Regions from separate parts of the Alteromonas sp. Cnat2-8 genome, predicted to be linked through region 2. Evidence: predicted binding sites of a transcription regulator. Region 2 holds the regulator's gene; the other holds the start of a gene.
What was found. The regulator FliA, encoded in region 2, starts transcription of late flagellar genes. The targets are predictions, from matches to a motif close to CTAAAGNTNNNNNNNNNNNNGCCGATA.
Positions count from the first base shown of each region.

Region 1 (3,422 bases), on a different contig from region 2:
TTGACCGACTACATTATTGAACAGCAGGGCGTAGAATACGCATGCGCGCAGCTTCAAGCTGATGCTATGGTTAGGCTCGTATTCAGTGCAGGTGCTGAAGCACTAGAAGCTGATGATAAGCTTCGCCGCGAAATTGGTGAGAGAGTGAAAGCACAGCTTCGCTTCGTTCAAGTAGGTGCAACGCAAAAAAGCGTATAATTGAATTAGTGGCGATTGGCCTTTTAAGTCCACATCGTTTGCTCTAATCAAAGCCACCTTATTTTAATACGTCTTCATAGGCCTTTGTGACTCCAAAGGCCTTGTCAATTTGTACCAAAACTAGCTTTTGCGTGTAAGTAAAACGCCAGCCTCAATGTGATGAGTAAACGGGAATTGATCGAATAGTGCTGATTGAGCAACGTCGTGAGTTTCACTTAAAAGCTCAAGATTTTGCGCCAACGTTTCAGGGTTACACGAGATATACACGATATTATCGTAATCCTGAATCATTCTAAGCGAGTCTTCATCCAACCCAGCTCTTGGTGGATCGACCAATACAGTTGTGAAATTATATGTACTTAGATCAATGCCTTCTAAGCGACTAAACGTACGTTCACCTTTCATAGCCTGAGTGAATTCTTCAGCGGCGAGTCTTACGATCTTCACATTATTAAGCTGATTTTGTTCAATATTAAACTGCGCAGCTTGTACAGAGGGCTTGGCTATTTCGGTCCCCACAACATTATCGAAGTGAAGCGCTAGCGGCAGTGAGAAGTTACCTGCACCGCAATACATCTCCAGTAAATCGCCAGAGAGCGGCTTTACGCAATCTAGTGCCCATTCAATCATGCTACAGTTCACTTCGGCATTGGGCTGAGTGAAGCTATTTTCGATATGCTTAAATATGAATTCTTTGCCATTAACGGGTAAGCGCTCAATAACAAAATCGTTGTCGATAATAAGCTTTTGTTTTCTCGCACGGCCGATGATGTTTACTATCGGAAAGTGAGCCTCGAGTTTCGCCTTTAATTCTTTTGCAGCCTCTTGCCACTTCTCATCTAGTTGACGATGGTATAAAAGGCTGATGACAAGCTCGCCAGATAGTGCAGAAAGATAATCGATTTGAAAAAGCTTCTTTCTTAGCACTTCATTTGGTCTTACTTCTTCAAGCAACAGCGCCATAGCATCGTTTATTGCTTTACAAGCAGGAGGAAAGCTATCTACGCGGTACTTTTCTTTTGTTTCCTGGTTGAACATGATGTGAAACAAATCATCGCCTTCATGCCATACTCTAAATTCGGCGCGCATACGGTAGTGCGTTGGTTGCGATGGAAATACGGTTAAGTCAGGCGCATTGAACGGAGAAAGTAACGCAGTAAGACGTTCTACTTTTTCGTCCAACTGAGCTTGATAGCGTTGTTGTTCGGTCGCGGTCATAAAATTCTCCATTCAATATTGAGGTCGCGAATTGTAGTCCCTTATAAAATAACTGCAACAAGCTCTATCTACTTCTGCATTATTATTAGGAACGAACTAGTAAAAAAGCTGTATTAAAATTAAACAATACTGATTCTTTGCCGATAATAAGATTGAGGATAGTGAGGATCAAATTATGAACGTGGGTCAAATTAAGGCTTTTATGGGCGACCAGAAGGTCGATCAAAAAGCAGATCAAAAGGCATCAGTTCACCCGAACGAAATGTTGAAAAAGCAGTTACAGCAAGACGGATTGCAGCAAGCGGCTGAGTTTTCTAAACAACAAGCGGCATCAGTATCTGTTTCCAGTAGCCAAACTAGCATCGGCTTACGTGTGGTAAGTAGTAGTCTTAACCAAGCGTTAGTTATAGATGGCCAAAAGCCACAAGAAGCCAAAGAGAAAACCATTGAAGATAAGTCGAACAGTTTGTTCGACTTTGAAAAAGTTGCCAGAAACGTACTTAAGTTCGTAGGTGGCGTCATTAGAGGTGCGGCAAACGGTGGTGCCAGCGAAGAAAAGCTTAATGGCTTATTTAGCCAAGCGAGAGAAGGCGTAAGCCGTGGATTCGCTATGGCTGAAAAAGACCTCGCTGGTTTTATGAATGAAGAGATTGAGCAAGGGATGACAAAAAGCCGCGATCTCATCGATACAGGAATAAACGATCTGGAAACTGACATATTTGGTCGCCAGCAGCCGAACGCTGTAACGCTTTCGTCCTTAAACGCGGTAGCTGCATCGGATGAGAAAAGCGGAAGCTTGCTGATTCGAACTAAAGATGGCGACGAAGTGAGTTTTAGTTTTGAGAGTCTTCGCTCGTTCCAAGCGTCTCAACAACTTAATTTCCAAGCGCAGGCATCTCAGGAGCAATCAGGCGGTAGTGGCGAGCAAGGCGAAAACAATTTTTCAGCGTCATACCAACAACAAACTTCGTACCAATACTATGAGCGAAGCGGTATTAGCTTTTCATTGAAAGGCGAGCTTGATGAAGATGAGTTAGAGTCGATAGCTGATTTGGTTGGTCAAGTTCAGGATCTCGCCGACACCTTTTACAGTGGTGACATCGACAAAGCATTTGAAGAAGCGTTAAGTTTAGGCTTTGACGATAAAGAGTTAGTTGGCTACGCGTTACAGTTAAATAGAACAACACAGACCGAAGTACTAAAGACGTATGAGAACATCCAACATTACAATGAAGACAAAAGCGATAATTCGAAGTTTGGAAATGTGGTTAGCCCTATAGCGCAATATCTAGAAAAGATGATGGATACTTTTGCTAATGCCGAAAGTACGTTAGAAAGTAACGAAGACTATAATACCTTAATAGGTGGGTTGATTAATGAGATCAAAGACGTGCAGGTGCCAGATCTTGTATCTGCTATAAATAGGTTTCACGCTTTTAATCAAACGTTACTTAATGGACTTCCTCAATCTGCTGAGACAAGTGAATAACTAACTATTTACTAATATAAAAGCCCGGTAGCGAAAGCTAACCGGGCTTTTTTATAGCCTATAAACCGTACTCACAAAATTATGCGTGTTCGACTTTGTCCTTTGCAGGGCGAACTTTTAGGGTTCGTTCCTGGAAGATTGAGTCGTTAGTTTTATCGATTACGCTGTTTAAGTCGTCAGTTACAACTTCGATAAAACCGTATCCTTTTCTTTTTCCAGTTTTACGATCCTTCATTAAGCGAACCGACTGTACTTCAATAAAGCTACTGAAGTATTCCTTTACTGCGTTCTCGTTTGCTCTATAAGGCAAATTACCCACATATAAAGTTTCTACTGATCCGTCATTAGAATGTGCTCTGGCATCTGAGGAAGATGGACTTTGAATAAGAGACGCTAGCCAAGGAGTAACGATACCGCTGATCAGCAGAGCTGCTGAGACGGTCAGTGGAACATGGACGTTTAAACTAGCAGAAGAAAATAACAAGTAACCTGCAATTGCAAAAATAGCGCTAATAAC
Region 1 is NZ_JAKREX010000008.1:164,870-168,291, forward strand. Features, by position in the region: gene fabR (HTH-type transcriptional repressor FabR) at 1-198, shown strand, start outside; gene trmA (tRNA (uridine(54)-C5)-methyltransferase TrmA) at 319-1,416, opposite strand; gene MHN00_RS19805 (DUF5610 domain-containing protein) at 1,592-2,905, shown strand; gene MHN00_RS19810 (RNA-binding protein) at 2,985-3,422, opposite strand, start outside.
Region 1: MHN00_RS19805 (DUF5610 domain-containing protein) is a predicted target of FliA. The motif match lies at 1,536-1,562, and genes of this name have one in related genera.

Region 2 (3,422 bases):
ATCTTCTTAACCTATTGGCTAATCGCATAAATGTGACAGGAAACGATATACTTAGCGCACAAGGTGCTGTTGCATTAGTAGGACCAACAGGTACCGGTAAAACAACTACCGTTGCGAAACTTGCTGCCCGCTATGCGCAAAAATACGGTGCAGAGTCGGTTGCGATGATTACCATCGATACGTATAGAATTGCCGCCTATGAGCAGCTAGCGACATACGGAAAGATTATTGGCTGCACGGTGAGAAAAGCGCAGACTAGTGAAGAACTTGCGGATTTATTATTCCAACTTCGTCATAAGCGACTAGTATTGATTGATACGGCTGGATTTAGTCAAAGAGATAGTCGATTAATTAAACAAATTAAGCAGTTTGATAACGGACAAATGCCAAATGTTAAAAAATATTTGGTAGCGCAAGCAAATACGCAATATCCTGCTTTGCAGAGAATCATTCAAGCGTATGATGATATTGAACTAAGTGGCTGTATTTTCACAAAGTTAGATGAGTGCTACTCTTTAGGAGAGGTGCTTAGTGCAGCGGTTGAATACCAATTACCGGTTAGTTATGTCACCGATGGTCAAAAAGTACCTGAAGACATTAAGATTGCAGAAGCGAAATCTTTGGTTTCCGCTGCTGCAAAGCTTTATAAAAAGTACGGTTTGAATCATACTAGTGGTAACAACGCAATTAAAACAGCATAAGCAGTATGATTGACGACCAAGCGAGTAGCTTAAGAAAAATGAAGCAATCACGGTTAATCAAAGTAATCGCCGTCACCGGTGGCAAAGGTGGCGTAGGTAAAACAAACATTACATTGAACACCGCTATCGCCATGGCGAAGCAAGGTAAACGTGTAATGGTTCTCGATGCGGACCTCGGTCTTGCTAACGTAGACGTTATGTTAGGTTTGCGTGTTGAGAAAAACTTATCCCACGTGCTTTCCGGCGAATGTACACTTGATGAAGTATTAGTGACCGGTCCGCACGGAATAAAGATTGCCCCTGCCACATCAGGCACGCAGTCGATGGCAGAATTGTCGCCAACGCAACACGCTGGCCTAATTCGTGCCTTTAGTGAGCTGCGCTCGCAAATTGACGTGCTTATCGTTGATACAGCGGCAGGTATTTCAGACATGGTGTTGAGCTTTTCAAAAGCCTCACAAGACATCATGGTCGTTGTGTGTGACGAGCCTACTTCATTGACAGATGCGTATGCATTGATAAAAATTCTGAATAGAGAGCACGGTGTTTTCCGCTTCAAAGTTGTGGCTAATATGGTGCGCGACGTGCGAGAAGGCCAAGAGCTATTTAGTAAATTGAGCAAAGTGACAGGGCGTTTTTTAGATGTTGCACTAGAATTAGTGGCGACAGTACCGTTTGACGAGAACATTCGTAAAGCAGTGCGTAAACAAACAGCCATTGTCGATGCTTACCCAGGTTCACCGGCAGCCGTTGCAATAACACAGTTGGCGAGTAAAGCCTTAACATGGCCTATTCCAGCGCAGCCAGGTGGCCATTTAGAGTTTTTCATTGAACAATTAGTTGCAGAAAAAGCCGTAGGAAGTCAGCGTTGAACAGCAAGGCAGCCGCTTATCAACAACAAACCGATAAAGCGCAGTTAGTCGAAAGACATGCGCCATTGGTTAAGCGTATAGCGCATCACTTGATAGCGCGATTGCCGGCTAGTGTTCTTGTAGACGATTTAATTCAATCAGGCATGATTGGATTATTAGAAGCCGCGCGAAACTTTGATGGTTCAAAAGGAGCCAGCTTTGAAACGTTTGCCGGTATTCGCATTCGCGGTGCTATGCTAGATGAAATTCGCAAAGGGGATTGGACACCGCGTTCAGTCCACCGAAATGGTCGAGCGATCACTGAAGCAATTTCGCAAGTAGAAAGCGAAACAGGCCGCGATGCTAGAGATTCTGATATTGCTGATAAGCTTAATGTAAGCTTGCAGGACTATCACCAAATGCTTAATGAAGTAAATGCCGGAAAGCTGGTAGGTATTGAAGATTTAGGTGTGTCAGAAGATGTTATTTCGACAGAGCAAAATCGAGGTAGCGACGCACCACTGGAAGATTTGATGCAAGGCGCTTTCCAAAAAGCGCTTGCCCATGCAATTACGACATTACCTGAAAGAGAAGCGATTGTACTTTCGCTGTATTATGATGAAGAGCTGAACCTAAGAGAAATTGGTGAGGTTCTTGATGTAAGTGAATCGAGAGTCAGTCAAATTCACAGTCAGGCCATGTTAAAACTCAAATCACGAATGAAGTCGTGGCAAGCTGACGAAGAATAGAAATTAATAACAATTAACCCCTCACTGGAGGCTATTTTGGACAAAAGCATGAAAATTCTCGTGGTCGATGATTTTTCTACCATGAGACGTATCATCAAAAACCTACTTAAAGATTTGGGTTTTTCCAACATCCAGGAAGCGGATGACGGAAGTACTGCATTGCCTATGTTGCAGCAAGGTGATTTCGATTTCGTAGTTACCGATTGGAACATGCCTGGAATGCAGGGTATTGACTTGCTTCGCGCGATTAGAGCCGATGACAAGCTCAAGCACCTACCAGTACTTATGGTTACTGCTGAAGCGAAGAAAGAGCAAATTGTTGCCGCCGCGCAAGCAGGTGTTAACGGCTACGTTGTTAAGCCGTTCACTGCAGCAACACTTAAAGAAAAATTAGATAAAATATTCGAACGTTTAGGTTGATCCAGACGCTCACCAGAGAAATGAGGTTTACTGGATGTCAACGAATGTAAACGTTCCAATTTCGTTGGAAGAAGCAAAACAGCTTGTCACCTACCTTGAAGAGGGTGACAACGCTTCAGCCAATGCCCTATTAGAAGCGGCCTCAATGAAAGAAAACGTTGAGTTATTTGCTGAAGTAGGGAAACTGACGCGTCAGCTCCATGACGCGCTGAATAATTTCCAAATAGACGACCGCATTAAAAATCTCGCGACCGATGATATTCCCGATGCACAATCCCGCCTAACCTACGTAATTGAAGAAACTGAAAAAGCTGCTAATACTACTATGGATGCCGTTGAAGCGAGCATGCCTATAGCTGAAATGCTGTCGGCGCGCATCGAAAAGGTAATGCCTGAGTGGAAGAAGCTGATGAATCGCCAAATAGAGTTGGGTGAATTCAAGGCTTTATGCGCAGACTTAGACGAATTGTTGGAAGAAGGTTCGGCACAGTCAGCTAAACTTACACAGTTACTTACAGAAGTATTGATGGCTCAAGGTTATCAAGACTTAACTGGTCAGGTTATTCGCCGCGTTATCGACTTGGTTAAAGAAGTGGAAGACAGCTTAGTTAACATGCTTACCATGTTTGGTGAACGCGACGGTGCAGAACAAACTAAACCATCCAGCGTTAAGGCCGATAAGGTTGATGGTGTAGAGGCAG
Region 2 is NZ_JAKREX010000001.1:179,215-182,636, reverse strand. Features, by position in the region: gene flhF (flagellar biosynthesis protein FlhF) at 1-701, shown strand, start outside; gene MHN00_RS00805 (MinD/ParA family protein) at 707-1,573, shown strand; gene MHN00_RS00800 (RNA polymerase sigma factor FliA) at 1,570-2,301, shown strand; gene cheY (chemotaxis response regulator CheY) at 2,338-2,721, shown strand; gene MHN00_RS00790 (protein phosphatase CheZ) at 2,756-3,422, shown strand, end outside.